One region of the Leptospira yasudae genome, then DNA from elsewhere that is predicted to be linked to it. Evidence: riboswitches for the same ligand, from Rfam matches in the RefSeq annotation. Region 1 holds a riboswitch; the other holds the start of a gene.
What was found. A riboswitch is a leader RNA that binds a small molecule or an ion and turns the genes downstream of it on or off. The one in region 1 is predicted to bind cobalamin.
Positions count from the first base shown of each region.

Region 2: another riboswitch for cobalamin. It lies ahead of DLM76_RS17010 (CbtB domain-containing protein); the one in region 1 lies ahead of DLM76_RS09735 (TonB-dependent receptor plug domain-containing protein).

Region 1 is NZ_QHCU01000003.1:208,893-216,364, forward strand. Features, by position in the region: gene DLM76_RS09705 (hypothetical protein) at 1-95, shown strand, start outside; gene DLM76_RS09710 (hybrid sensor histidine kinase/response regulator) at 190-1,374, opposite strand; gene DLM76_RS09715 (response regulator) at 1,374-1,823, opposite strand; gene DLM76_RS09720 (sensor histidine kinase) at 1,816-3,204, opposite strand; gene DLM76_RS09725 (class I SAM-dependent methyltransferase) at 3,375-4,241, opposite strand; gene DLM76_RS09730 (CapA family protein) at 4,329-5,375, shown strand; cobalamin riboswitch at 5,529-5,705, shown strand; gene DLM76_RS09735 (TonB-dependent receptor plug domain-containing protein) at 5,810-7,472, shown strand, end outside.
Region 2 is NZ_QHCU01000006.1:136,675-144,146, reverse strand. Features, by position in the region: gene DLM76_RS17025 (DUF3209 family protein) at 1-59, opposite strand, end outside; gene DLM76_RS17020 (CbiX/SirB N-terminal domain-containing protein) at 74-1,261, opposite strand; gene DLM76_RS17015 (CbtA family protein) at 1,266-2,075, opposite strand; gene DLM76_RS17010 (CbtB domain-containing protein) at 2,078-2,263, opposite strand; cobalamin riboswitch at 2,404-2,585, opposite strand; gene DLM76_RS17000 (DUF8509 domain-containing protein) at 2,902-5,031, shown strand; gene DLM76_RS16995 (DUF8512 domain-containing protein) at 5,037-5,504, opposite strand; gene DLM76_RS16990 (polysaccharide biosynthesis protein) at 5,654-7,472, shown strand, end outside.

The sequences.
Region 1 (7,472 bases):
ACTTCAACGGAAGTGAGGACGCATATCTTCACTTTATCTTTCCCACAAAGAAGCGCGCTCGCGGCCATTACGTCATCGTCAAAGAAAAAGGATAACGGCGTACGAGTTGTCTTTCAAAGAGAAGATGTTTTTCGTGTCGGAATCGCCCCGCAGTTTACGAAAGAAGGATCGTTCAACGACGGAAAATTCTCAAGCGAAGTTCTTTTGCACGCTGCCGCCGGACCCGTTGCGTCTTTCGGGATTGATCGGAAGGTCTATAAAGAAACGAGTATATTCGTTTTCTATACTTTCGTAATAGAGTTCTCCGCCGTGATCCTTGATGATTCCGATGCTGACGGAAAGACCCAATCCGGTTCCTTGATCGACCTTTTTGGTCGTAAAAAACGGGCTGAAGATCTTCATCGCTTCTTCGGGAGGAATTCCGACGCCGTGGTCCTCTATGCTCAATTGAATCCAGGATCTTCCTTCTTTGTCGAACGGGTTCGCACGAATTAGAATCACCTTATTCGAATCGAATTTCGGATATTTCAGATTGAGCGCGTCTCTCGCATTGTTCAAAAGATTTAATACGACTTGCTGGATCTGTTGAGGGACGCATTGTATTTCCGAGATGGAAGAATGCATATCGAGTTCGATACGAATCATATCTTTTTTAAACAATTGCTCGCAAAGAGTCACTGTCTTTTGAATGATTTCCTGAAAATTCACTTGGGAAAAAACGTTCTTTTCCTGCCTTGCCAATCGTAAAAGATCCTTCGTGATCTTTGAGATCCGCTCGCCTTCGTCCAAAATATTGCTCGCGTATTTGAGAATCGAATCGTCCTTGCTTTGCGCGAGAATCAGCTGCGCGTAGTTGATCATGATCGTCAACGGATTGCTGATCTCGTGCGCGACACCGGTCGCGAGAAGGCTGATGACTTCGAGTTTTTGCGCTTGGATCAGCTGAGACTTGAGAGTTTCGTTTTCCTTTTCGGCTTTTTCGAGAAGTTGTCTTTCTTCGGATTCCTTGAGCGCACGTTCGACGGCGAGCATCAGTTTGGTGATCTTGTTTTTGGAAATATAATCCGTCGCTCCCTGTTTGAGCGCTTCGATCGCCGCGTCTTCTCCCAGCCAACCTGAAACGAAAAGGAAGGGAACGTTCGGATGATATTTTTTAACCGCATATAAGGCTTCCATTCCGTCGAAGGAAGGTAAGGAAAAATCGGATAGAATCAGATCCGGTTCGCTGGTCTTTAATTCCTGAATCAATTCTTCCTTGGTTTGAATTTGTTTATAGGAAAAATCCAGACCGCTCGAGCTGATCTGCCGGATCATCAGGGCCAGATCGTTCGGATTGTCCTCGATGCAGATGATATAAACTTTTTTTTGAATCATTAGGATACGCTTTTGTTCATTAGAATCCAATAAAATCCGATTTCGCTTGCGACGTCGCTGAATTTGCCGAACTCCAAAGGTTTGACCACGTAGCTGTTCACACCGAGTCTGTAACTTTCCACGATGTCTTTTTCTTCCGCAGAAGACGTGAGGATGACCACTGGAATCATTTTGGTGCGTTCTTCGCTTCTTACTTTACGCAAAACCTCTATGCCGTCCACCTTCGGCATCTTTAAATCCAAAAGAATGAGGGAAGGGAGTTGATTTTTATCCCGATTTTCGTAACGTCCCGTCGCGTAAAGATATTCCAACGCCTCTTCTCCGTCGCGGACCAGTTTTACCTGATTGGTTAGATTATGTTTTTTTAAACTTCTTAGAGTGAGTTCGGAATCCTGCGGATTGTCTTCGGCGTAAAGAATCGAAATCAGATTGTCCTGAAGATTATTCATGATTTTCATGAACTCCTAACGTAAAATAAAAACAGGCGCCTTCGTTCAATTTGCCTTCTCCCCAAACCCTTCCTTCGTGTTTTTCGACCGCCCTTTTGACGATCGCCAAACCTACGCCGGTACCTTCGAACTGATCCGAATGATGCAATCTTTGAAACATATTGAAAAGCTTGTGTCCGTATTTCATATCGAATCCGGCCCCGTTGTCCTTGACGAAGAAAACCGTTTCGCCGCCGTTTTGATAGGAACCGATTTCGATTTTCGGTTGTTCCTTCTTTTTGGAATACTTGAAGGAATTGGAAACGAGATTGAAAAGAAGCTGTTTCAGGAGACCGGAATCCGCCCTTGCCTGTGGAAGATCGCCCACCACGGTATTCATCCTGATATCGGGATAATAATTCGACACTTCTTCGAGAACCTTTTTTGCCATCATCTTCATATTCACAACGGAAAACGTGATCTCTTTTCTTCCTAGTCTGGAATATTCCAGAAGATCGTCGATGAGTTGACCCATATTCTCCGAATTTTGGGAGATGATGTTTAGAATTCTTCTGCCTTCATTGTCGAGTTCGTTTCCATGATCTTCCATTAGAATTTTAGAAAATCCTGATATTCCTCGGATTGGAGCCCGAAGGTCGTGGGAAACGGAATACGAAAACGCCTCGAGGTCCTTGTTCGAACGTTCGAGTTGTTTGGAATATTTTTTTAGATCCTCGTTGGATCGTTCCGCAACGCTCTCCGCGGTTTTGCGGCGCTTGCTTTCCTTATAGATCAGCAGATTCTGAACTACGATAAAGGAAAGATTCAAGGCGATTCCTAAGAACACCAACGTGGTCGAGATCGCGAGATTTCGTTCGGAGTCCTTTTGACGGATCGCCAACAGACGGAATTCCTCCGCTTTCATTTCGTACAAAAGGTTTCTAATCTTTTCGGTAAGAGGAATTCCTTGCGGAGAACGGAACGGAATGCTGTAACTCGCTAGGCTGCGCATTTCCCTTTGGATTACTTGTTCCTCCAAATAAGCGAGTTTTTGATCGACTAACGAACGTATAACGGCGATCTGTTTTTGTTGTACGGGATTGTCCGCGGTAAAGTTTCGAACTTGTTCGAGATTTTCATAGATTGTGGTTTTATTTTTGTAAAAGTTTTCAAAAAGGGATCGGTCCTTAAAAAGAATATAACCGCGGATCGCGGAGTGAAGTTCGCTGAAAGAGGAAAGGGTTTCCTCCAGATGAATGATGACTTCTTGCGTATGCGTTTCCCACTTCTTCAGGTTTTCGGATTGTCTGAGTCCGTAAAAAGTCGCACCGGCGATGACCGTGTTTAAAAATACGACGACGATCAATCCAAGGACGACGTTCTTTTCAATCGTATTCTTCAAAGCGAACCTCAATCGAAGAAATTATTGTATTTACCGGCGAATTTGCCGCAAGAAATTTATTTCTTGTCTTGTCTTTGCGAGATGGTATTTTAGAATTTTCTGAAGTAATCGACGAAAAAAATCCGGGAAACGAACCTTTTTTATGTCCCGGCCGGTTTCTCGAACGACCGTTAACGTTTTTCGAAACAAAGGGCCATCATATCCCCTTGATCGAAAAATTTCACGCCCGGGTCCGCAATCCACTTTAAGGTCTTATAAAATACGGACGCGTCTTTTTTTGCGGTCAATCCGCTTCCGTACGTGACGTGTTTTTTCTTTTGAAAACCGATCGATTCGCAGAGTCGAACGATTCCCGGAAGAGAATAATAGTAGAGATGTTCCGGAACGTTTAAGTATCTCCAGGAAGGTCCTTGAAGTTTGGCGAGAAGTCCCCATCGACACGTGGAAAGTATGATTCTTCCTCCCGGTTTCAAATGTGTATGAATCTTTTCTAATGTTTCTTTCGGTTTGTGGAGATGTTCGATCGACGCCCAAAGGGTGATTAAGTCGAATCGTTCCGCGTTAGACGGCTTCCATTCTAAAAAATCCATCCGCTCCACTTTGAGTTTCAGCTTCTCGCGTGCGAATTTTACCGGAGCTTCGGCGATGTCCATCCCGTGCGAATCCCATCCTCTTTGCTGCATGTAATCCACGAAATAACCGGCCGCGCAGCCGACGTCGAGAGAACGTTTCGGTTCGGACAAGGATTCTTCCCAGGACTCGAAGTCCAAGTCCTTCAGATTGAGTCCGAATACGCGCGAGATCTCGCTTCGGATTCCGTCCGAAAAATAGTTATCATATCCTCGGTCGCTTCGTTTTAAAAAATATTCTTCCGAATAGTAGGACGCGACTTCTTCGGGAGAAGGCTGAGGGCTTACTTGAACGAGAGCGCAACGTTTGCACTGTACGATGTGAAAGAGTTCGTTCTTATGATTGGATTTGGAGAATAACGGTTTGAACTCGAAAGAGCCGCAGGTATTGCAGGGGATGCGTTCCATTCTATATATCGTATCGGGAAGAAGCGCGATTCCTTTGATAGAAATTCTGCTTTACGAGGATCTTCGTCTTGAAACTGATGAAAGGACATGAAACAGTCCGTATTTCTTTCCGTCGTATCCGTTTTATTTCTTTTTTCATCCGTTCTTTCCGCCGATCCACAGGCGAACACGACGATCAAAATCAAAGCCGTGGGAGACATGGTTCCCGGTACGAATTTTCCAGAGCCGTTGAATATCCAAGATCCGAGATCGTTCTTATTCGGCAAAGTGGAGAATTATCTGAAAGGCGCGGACATTCTTTTCGGAAATTTCGAAAGCACGTTGACCAACTATCCGAACACGTCCAAGGACACTTCGAGAAGAATGATCTTCGCCTTCAGAACGCCTCCTTCCTACGCGAAGGTTTTGAAGGACGTGGGTTTTGATATTTTAAGCATTGCTAATAATCATTCCTTGGATTTTCACCAGCAGGGTTTCGACGACACTCAGAAAAATCTTTCCGACGCGGGAATCCGTTATACGGGTAAGAAGGGAATGATCACGTATATGAACGTGAAAAACGTCTCCATCGCGTGGATCGGATTCTCCCATTTGAAGTCGCATAACAACGTAAACGAAATCGAAGAGGGAGTGGAACTCGTCAAAGAAGCGAAGAAAAAAGCGCAGCTCGTGTTCATCTCCTTTCACGGAGGCGCGGAGGGCGGTCCGGCTCTTCACGTTAAAAATCAGATGGAACGTTTTTACGGAGAATACAGAGGAAACTTAGTCGAGTTCAGTCATTCTCTCATCGACGCGGGCGCGGATCTCGTGATCGGTCACGGTCCTCACTTAGTGCGCGCGATGGAGTTGTATAAAGGAAGACTGATCGCGTATTCTCTCGGAAACTTTATGGGATACCGCGCTTTGTCGTCCAGAGGAATCGTTGGTTATTCTCTCGTGTTGGAAGCGGAAGTGGACGCTCAAGGCAAGTTCGTAAAAGGAAAGATCATTCCGTTGCAGTTGGACTCCGCTTCGATTCCGGAATACGATCCCGAAAAGAAAACCATCGATCTGATGAAAAAGCTCACCAAGGAAGATTTCCCCGGCAAGGGGCCGAAGATTTCCGAAGACGGAACGATTCTTCCGGGGGCTTGAAGCTTTTTCGAATGCCGATCGGGCCGTTTTTTGATCGGCAATGCCTTTTCAAAAAGTCCCGTTTTTTCTTTCGAAGTTTATCCGAAAACGCAAACTTTTGCGTTCTCGGATTCTTCGTTTAGAATTCTCTTGCTCGCGGAGTATAGCCCGGAAATCTTGGAACGGAAGCTTGTTCATCCTCCAAGAGGAAGGGAATCCGGTTTAAATCCGGAGCTGAACCCGCAGCTGTAATCGCCTTTAGAGATTTTGCAATAAAACCACTGCGTTATGACGCGGGAAGGATGCGAAATCGGCGAAAGCCAGAAGACCTAACAAGCCGAACAAACTGATGGGACTTTCGGGAGTTAAGGTCGGGTTTGAAAAATAGGCTTTCGTTTACTCGAAACCCCGCTCGGATTTTCCGGTTTTTCTTTCCCTTCATTCCCGGGCGAAAAATGGGACAGAATAATTACATTCGAATTTTAGAATATTCTATAATCCTGTTTTTATTTTTCGGCGTTTCGAACGTTTATTCTCAACAGAATTCGAATTCTCCCTCCGCGCCAAAAACGGATTCCGTTCAAAAAGCCGAAACCGTTCAAGTGGTCGGAAAGATTCCCGATTCCGGTTCCCAAAATTTCAGGTCCAACCCGAGCGGATTTCAATCCGCGATCAAACTAGACGAAACCTCGGCGCGTTATACTTCTTTGCCCGAGGTTTTGGAACGCGAGGCCGGTCTGCGCGTTCGTTCGTTCGGGGGGTTGGGTTCGTATTCCACTCTTTCGATCCGAGGAACCAATCCGAACCAATCCCGGATTTATTTGGACGGAATTCCGATCAATAATTCCCAAGGCGGAGAAGTCAATCTCGCGGATTTGCCCTTTGACAGTTTGGAAAGCGTGGAGGTCTATCGCTCGGGAAACCCGATCGGATTTTCGGGTTCGGCGATCGGAGGTTCGGTCAACCTCGTTACGAGAAAGGATACGGGCAAACCGCGCACTCGAATCAACATCGGGGGAGGTTCGTTTAACACGGGAAAGGCGAGCGTATCTCACACGGGAACTTACAACGGTGTCGGAGCGAGTTTTTTGGCGCTCGGCGAAAAATCGGATCAGAACTTCTCCTTTAAAAACGATCACGGTACGGTCGTTTTAAACACGTTAGACGATACCGTTGACAGAAGAAGGAACGCTTCGTTCGAACGGGCCGCTCTTTTCGGAACCCTCAAATACCGGATCGGCAAAACGGAACTGAAATTATTAAACGACTTCAATCATAGAATTCACGGTTTACCCGGACCAGGCTCGAATCAGACCAATCAGGTCCATCGGAAATACGATCGATATACGGGTTCGTTCGCGACGGATACGAAAGGATTGCTGATCGATTCGTTTCGATTGGAAACGAGAAGCTTTTATACCGCGGCCAAGGACGATTTGTTCGATCCCGCTTCCGAGTTTTCCAAAGGAGTGCCGAACTCAAGAGCGGAGATCCGTCAGATGGGCGTTCAAGTGATGCCGACCCTGTATCTTACCGATTATTATCAGATCATACGCGGTTTCGCTTCTTTGGAAAAGGAAACCTTCGACCGGGAACGTCTGACTCCTTCCAACATCGTCGGCCGCGTCGAACCGTTGAAGGAAAGAACGTATTCTTCCTTTCGATTGGAGGACGAGATCCGACTTTTTGAAGCGAAGGTTTTGTTGATTCCCTCCGTGACTTGGGATCAATACAAAGACCGCTTTCCATCGGAAGAACCTTGGTATCGAAGGGAGAATCCTCTCGCAAGCGATCAAAAAAAGACGGGATTCACGAATCCTAAATTCGGTTTTGTTTGGAAGTTGTTCGAACGGGAGAATTGGGACGTTCAGTTTCAGGCGAACGTTTCCAAACAATATAGAATTCCTTCCTTTTTGGAAATGTTCGGCGAACAAGGAACCGTCATCGCAAATCCGAATCTGAAACCGGAACAAAGCGGAAACGGAGACGCCGGTTTCGTATTCAAAACCGATCATTCTTTCTTAAAAACGAAATCGAGCGTTTCGTATTTTTCCAAAGACATCAAGGATATGATCCTGTTTCTTCCCAATTCTCAGTTTACCCTTCGTCCCGAAAACG
Region 2 (7,472 bases), on a different contig from region 1:
TTGATTCCGATTACGTTCATCATTCCCAACCGCAGAGCGGCCACTTCGTGACATGCCATTTGATTTCCTCCCATTACTGCATGATATTGTCTACGAGTCGCGACACGAGACGGTCGTTAAACAGGTGTTCGGCGACCAATTCTTCGGCGTCGTTTTCATCGACCTTTTGATACCAGATTCCGTCCGGATAAACGACCACTGTGGGCCCTTCTCCGCATCTTCCCAAACAGGAACTCTTCGATACGCGAAAGTCGGTTTGTCTTCCGTGTTTTTTGATCGCGGAACGGAGACGATGAATCAGGGAAATGCTTCCCTTGCTCGCGCAATCCACGTTCTCGCAAACGTAGATATGTTTTTTTAAATTTCGATGCGGAAACTCGTGCGGCGCCGCTTGCGTATGCGTCTCGAGATGTCTCATGCTCCAAAGAAGAGAATTGAGTCCGCCGACTTTGTTCTTGAGACCCGGAATGGAAACTCTGTATTCGCAGTGATCGCAGGGAAGAGCGGCTTTGCCCGAAAGAGCCTGCGAGATTCTTTCATCGAGGATCGGATACAGGATCGGATCGGGTCCGAAATGAGGCGCGACCTCGATCCGAATCCAAGGATGACTCTGCGAATATTCCCCGGCTATATGAGAAATCTTTTGTATTAGTTTTCCATCAAATAGGAAATACGGGAGAATCAGCAACCGCTCCGGCCTGAGTTTCGCCGCCATTTCTATACTTTCGTGTAACAGCGGTTTTGTGATTCCGATAAAACAGGGTTTGACGAAGAGAAAGGAATTCGCTTCTTCGAAAAATCGCACGGCCTTGTAGAAATCTCCGTTGGCATCCGCGTCCGAAGCCCCTCTGCCCACGACGATAACGGCGGTTTTGGAAACGGATTCTTCCTTAAAGTGTTCAGAGGTGCGAGATCGGATGGATAATAATTTTATGATATTCGAATGAATTCCCAAAGGTAAGGCGGTGATCCATTTGTGGTTCGGAAATTCCTCTTTGAGATCCGAAAGGATCAGAGCGATGTCGTTTTTTACGTGTCCGCTCGCGAATAAGAATAAGGGAACGATGAGAATTTTTGTGTGGGCGGATGCAAGCTCGCGCAAGGCCGTTTTTAGATCCGGCTGCGCGAGTTCGACGTAAGCGATTCGGATTTCAGATTCGGGATGAAGTCTGCGATATCCTTCCACAAAGGTCTCGAATTCCTCACTGGAGGAAGTTTCTCTGCTTCCATGGCCCACGATGAGAATTCCAAGACCGTTCATAGTTTTACGCCCTTCCCGTTTCCGCTGAGACAAAAACGTTTTGTTTTGTTCTTAGGAAACGCGTTACCAGAAATCCGATCACGCTCCAAAAAACGAGGTTCGCGAGGATACTGTTGAAAACGAATTCCACTCGGAGTGAATTCGGGACGGGCGTTTCGGTCGAATACGGAGGAACTCCCGGAATCCAAAACAGAAAACCGAACAACAGAATCCATAACAAAACGCAAAGTAGAAGTGCTATGCTTCTCTCTTTCGGAAAGCGTATCTGCAAATACAAGCTAAGAATCAAACCGATCGAAGACAAACCGACCGATTGCAGCCACCAGAATTGCCTGGATTCGAAGTCTTCTTCCGAGCCGATCACTCCGGGAAGTTGCGGAGGAAGGCCCAAAGATGGAATTCCGAAAAAGATCAGGAATCCGGAAACGGCGATCAAAAGGGAAGGTTTCCAGGACGCAGAAAAGAATTCAGAAGATAGAATATTCCTAAATTCTAAAATACAATGCGCTAAGGTCGCGAGAATCCCGAAGGCAAGACCCAAAAGAAGGCAGCCGATCCAAGTCCACAAAAAACGTTTCCCAGAAGGAGCGGAAGAATCCCCTTCTGAAACGGTCGTTTCGTGATGATGGTGCGCTTTGACTCCGGTACCATGAGAATGCGAATGCGCGGAAGTCGTCTCCGTTTTCGTTTCGAAAGTTTCGGCCTTGAGGATCAACGGTCCGACTAGGAATTGAAGTAAGATTCCGTACGTCAAACCGGCGATCAAACCCGCCTTAGATCCTAAGACGAGTCTCTGTAAAAGGATTCCTTTCATCTTCAGTGACAGGGAAATCCGGTCGCGTGTCGTATATCGTGAAACGACGCGTGCAGTTCGGGCATCGGTTCCAAGCCGACGATATAAATCACGAACAAAGAAACAAAAATCAACGATACGGTCAGGAACGGATCTAATGACACGGAAAGATCCTTGTTCCGTTCCACGGACGTAGAAACGGTACGCATAGAATACTCCTCCTTGCAGAGTAAACTTCAAGACGAACGATATGTAAGCGTAGAAATTCTCCGAGGAGCATCTAACGCGTGTTAATGAGAAATTGTCTTTTTTAAGTTACGGATCGCCTTACTTCCGAGGACGAAACGTATCTTCAGGATTTTCATAGGGTCGTATTCTGACTTGAGATCTTCCTACTCAGCATGCCTTCCCAGGTTGCCCCAGTGACTTAATATGCCTTTCGTCCCTCTTACAGCGGCGGATACCGTGACGGATTCTAACCGTCTTCCCACCGACGTGGACGTCGATGAATCCCATGAAAATGGACTGTAATTCCACCAGCATTCGGATCGATTCTTTTGGAAAGAAGATTTTTTCGATCGATCTAAAAATCTTTTCGAGTTGAAACGCTCTTTTCTTTGATCTAAGATAAGATCGGTTCGAAGTTTTGGAATTTGTTTGCAGAATTCTTTACGGCGCGTCCCAAAAACCCGATTTACTTTGTCAGAAAGATCAAGCTGCAAGGTTCTTTCTCCGTCGAGCGACTCACAGGAGTGAGATGCCGAGTTTTTTTGGGACAGGTTCTTATACTGAAATCGCTTCTAAGAATCCTGCTTGACCCTGAAAAAAAGAAACTTATACAGTTCGCATGTTTTTTTTAGCGCAAGCCCGCCCCATTCTTGTCTGGCCGGAATTTTCTTGGATCCCGGTCATCAACGGAACTATCTTTGTGGCTCTCCTGTTGCTTGCCGGATATTATCTAGAAAGACGTTTTCGAAATTCGATCAAACATCGCGCCGCGTTGCGCGCTAAAATTCTCAAAAAACTTCCGCTGACCTACATGAACGGAAGAGACGTGATTCAAATTCACTCTTTTGTGGATCACGCATCCATCTCCGTTCTTCAAAAGATCTCGGATTCTCACTCTTGGTTTCAGGAAGTGTTTCTTCCGGAACTTGCTTCGTTTCTCGCACATCAGGGAGAACTCCCCGCTTGGAGAGACGCACTCATCGTCAAAAGATTGCAACATCTCGTTCACGATCTCGGACCTCATCCGAGAAAATTGATTCCCGTCGTATTCTTGACCGATGGGGAAGAAGCCTTCCCCGGACTTTTGTATTCGGGGCCGCCCGGTCCGGACTCCGTTCAGAAAACTCTTCACGCGAAAGTTTTTACGAAGAAGTTGTATCATTCGTTTCCCGTATCGACCGGGGATAAGATTCACGTATTGTTTTCCGGCGAAGACAAGGAATGGATTCGTTTCGACGCGAAGATCCTCAGTTTAAACGGAAATGATATGGGAATTCAAGTCGAGACTCCTCCCGAAAAAGACGCGGAAAAAACGAGGGCTTGGGGCGGAATTCAAATGGGCGGCGTCAGCGCTCAGGAAGATATCGCTCTTCCCGAAGAATTTCAAGGGAGTCTAACGCAGATTTTGAACTACGCGGCGATGGGGAACTCGGCCACGTCCGAGATTCAACGAAGGGTGCAAGCCTTTAAGGAACATCCCGGTCTTGTCCGCAAGGAACACAAACCCGAAGAAATTCAAACCTTCATTCAACTGTACTCCGCTTGTTATGCGAGATACAGATCGGACATCGGTCCGGTTCCGAAAGCGGTTCTTCTGTTTTTATACTTCTTTTATATGGACGAGAATCTTCTTTCGGCGGGAAGAATCGTTCAGCTCTACGGAACTCTTCAGAAGATCCGCGGTTATACTCAGGATGCAAATCCTTCCAATCATAAGATCGCCGTGTATTTTTTACCGGAATGGCTCGGTCTCATTCTTTCCGGAAAGAAAATTCCTTCGCGAAATCACTTGGCGCAATCGTACGAACAAGTGCGCGCGACGATGTTGCGTAAAACCGGAACGGACGAATTCGCGGGCGACAGCGGAATCGAAGACCTTCTTCATTTATTGGATTGGGAACTCAGCAATTTATTGTTCAACGGTCTGATCGGAGTATCCGCCAATCCGAACCTCGCGTATCCGATTCTTTCCGAAGATCAGATGTACGGAGAGACGGATGCGTTCTTGGTGACCCCGGAAAAACTGAACGCGGTCGTCGATCACGTTCATAAAATCGATAAGCATCTTTTTTACAGACAGATCTCTTTCGAACCCGAACAGACTCCGGGCAAACCCGAACTTGCAATGAAGGAAATCTGTCCCGATTGTATCATTCTTCCCGTGTTCGGAAGCAGAGGCGTTCTTTGGCAGGAAATCACTTCGGGACTTTCGTCGAGAGGACGTCTCGTATTTCCGCAGATCTTAAACGAGAACATGACTCTTGCGATCACGAGAACCCTCGGAGAATTCCGCTGGGAAATCGAACGAACCGTCCGCGGAAGAAAATGGAAGGATTCTTCCCCTCCTTCGCTGACTTCGGAATATTATTTGTATCTGGAGAATTACCGTAAGTCTCCGGCTTTGACGCCCGACGCGAAAAAAGGAATCGATCAACAGCTGGTAAAATATAAGAAAAATCTAAAGGACTTGTTCGCTAGCGATTATTCGTATTGGATTCTGTTCGAATCCTCCGGCAAACTCAGACTCAATCGCGTTTCGAGGGACATACTCAACCGTTACGTTCCGTTTTCTCCGCAGCTTCGCGGCGAGTTGCAGAAGAATCCGATCCTCAAGGAGTCCATGGATTCTTTCGAGGCCAGAAAACGCAGACTCGTTTCCGGAATCAAAAAAAGATACAATCCGTACTTTCAAGCGGGAAACGTCCCCGTCGAAGTTCTGGAAACCATCAAGTTCTTCGAGGAAATGTAAGAATATTATAATAATCTTTCGAACGGAGAAGTGCGCCAGTCCTTCGTTACGAAAAACTTGGAATGACAGGCCGGGCAGGCGTAGTTTCCGGAAACCTGTATCTTCAGCATATGAAAGCAGTTCGGACAATTCACCAGGACGGGAGAATTCTCCGTAAACGCCCCTCCGTTTGCGTCCTCCGCGGTCAGATGGGCTTTTGCCGATTCCCGATCTCCGAATACGGGGATTTCGTTTTCTTGTTGGGAAGAAATTTCGATTCCGCCCGGAACGGAGCAGATCGCGAACTTGGTTTGCGGAAACCGTTCCGGAAGTCGGTTTAATATGGAAGCTCCCTCTAACGTTGCCGTTTGAAGTCCCGATGCGTCCAAAAGAATTTTGCGAGGAGCTTCCGCGAGATCTTCCAATTTGGAAAGCAGCGCTTCTCCCAATTTAAAGTCCAGATCTCCTTGGAGGTTGATGATAATTTCTTTCAAGGTGTCCCGATATTAGAACCGATTTATTCTCCTATTGGAGTGGGGCAAGAAAAGAATTTCTGCAACACATTTTTCGATTCGCCCAAAAATCGGCCGCATTCATTTCAAAAAGATTGGACTTTTAGGAACAAGCGGATTTTATTTCCTACATGCTCGGTCATTGGAATCGAAGAATGTGGGTCTTCCCTTTGGATCTTTTATTCATGGGAATCTCCTACTTTTTGGCGCATTGGATCCGCTTCGAATCGTTCGTTTTTCTCGCTCAACCGGAAAGATTTCTCACCTCTTTACTCATCGTCATCAGCGTCCGAGCCGCGGTTTTTATTCTTTCGGACATTTACAGATCGATTTGGGCCTATGCTTCCATTCACGACCTCGTGGAAATCATCAAGGTAACACTTCTTTCTTCCCTGATTTCGACTACGGCGCTTTTGTTCTACAACCGATTCGAACAGCTCTCGAGAATGGTTCCGGTTCTCGATACGCTTCTTCTTTTGAGCTTTCTTTGTATCCGCAGTTTTTCCTGGAGAGTGTTCCGCGATCAGTACATTCTCAAAAAGGCAAAGGAAGAAGGACTTCCCACGCTCATTCTCGGTGCGGGAAAAGTAGGCGCTACGCTTCTTTCCGAAATCCGTAGGCACAACGAACTAAAGCTGAATCCGGTCGGATTCTTGGACGACAACGTCCAAAAGATCGGCGCGCATATCCAAGGCGTTCCGATCCTCGCAAAGATCGATCAAGCCGAACAGATGATTCATCAGTTCGGAGTCAAACAGGTGATCATTGCGATCACCAATCCGGACGGAAAGTTGATCAGCCGTTTGATCCGTTCTTTTGAAAGTACGGACGTGAAGTTCAAGATTCTTCCCTCTTTGGGATCTTTGTTTTTTGATTCTCCCAAACTGAATCAACTCCGGGAAGTTCAGGTGGAAGACCTTTTGGGTCGTCCGGTCGTCGACTTGGAAATCGAATCCATTCGTTCTTATCTCAAAGGCAAATCGATTCTCGTGACCGGTGCGGGCGGTTCGATCGGAAGCGAACTTTGCAGACAGGTCGCGGTATTCGAACCTTCGAGAATTCTCCTGCTGGATTCCGCCGAAACGCCGTTATACGAAATCGAATACGAACTGAAGAAAAAACTGCAAGGTCAGAATGTGGAACTCGTTCCGATCGTCGCGGACATCAAAAATCTTTCCAGAGTCAGTTCGATCTTTGAAAAACATTCTCCGCAGGTAGTATTTCATTCCGCCGCTTACAAACACGTTCCGATGATGGAAGTCAATCCGACCGAAGCCGTGATGAACAACATACTCGGCACGAAAAACATCGCGGACATTTCAAGACTTTCCGGCGTGGAACGTTTCGTTCTCATTTCCACCGATAAGGCAGTCAATCCGGTCAACATCATGGGCGCTTCCAAACGCGCCGCCGAATTGTATCTGCAACATGTTTCGAGGGAAACCAGAACCAAGTTCATCACGGTTCGTTTCGGGAACGTTCTCGGTTCGAACGGTTCGGTGATTCCTCGTTTCCGAGAACAGATCGCAAACGGCGGACCCGTTACGGTTACGCACCCGGATGTGATTCGTTACTTCATGACGATTCCCGAAGCGACGCAGCTTGTGTTGCAGGCCGGAAGTATGGGAGAACGCGGAGAAATTTTTATCTTAGAGATGGGTGAGCCCGTCAAAATCTTGAATCTCGCCGAAGAAATGATTCGTCTTTGCGGACTCAGACCGCATGTGGACATTTCGATCCAATTCACAGGACTCAGACCCGGAGAAAAACTGTTCGAAGAACTTCTTCTGGATTTGGAAGGAATCAAAAAAACGCATCATCCAAAGATCAAGATCGCTGCGCCTCTGGAGAATCAGGAGACGACCACGTTCGTCGCTCGTTTTAACGAACTTCTGAACGCGGGCCGCACCAACAAAGACAAGGATATCTTCCTCGCCTTCAAGGCCCTCG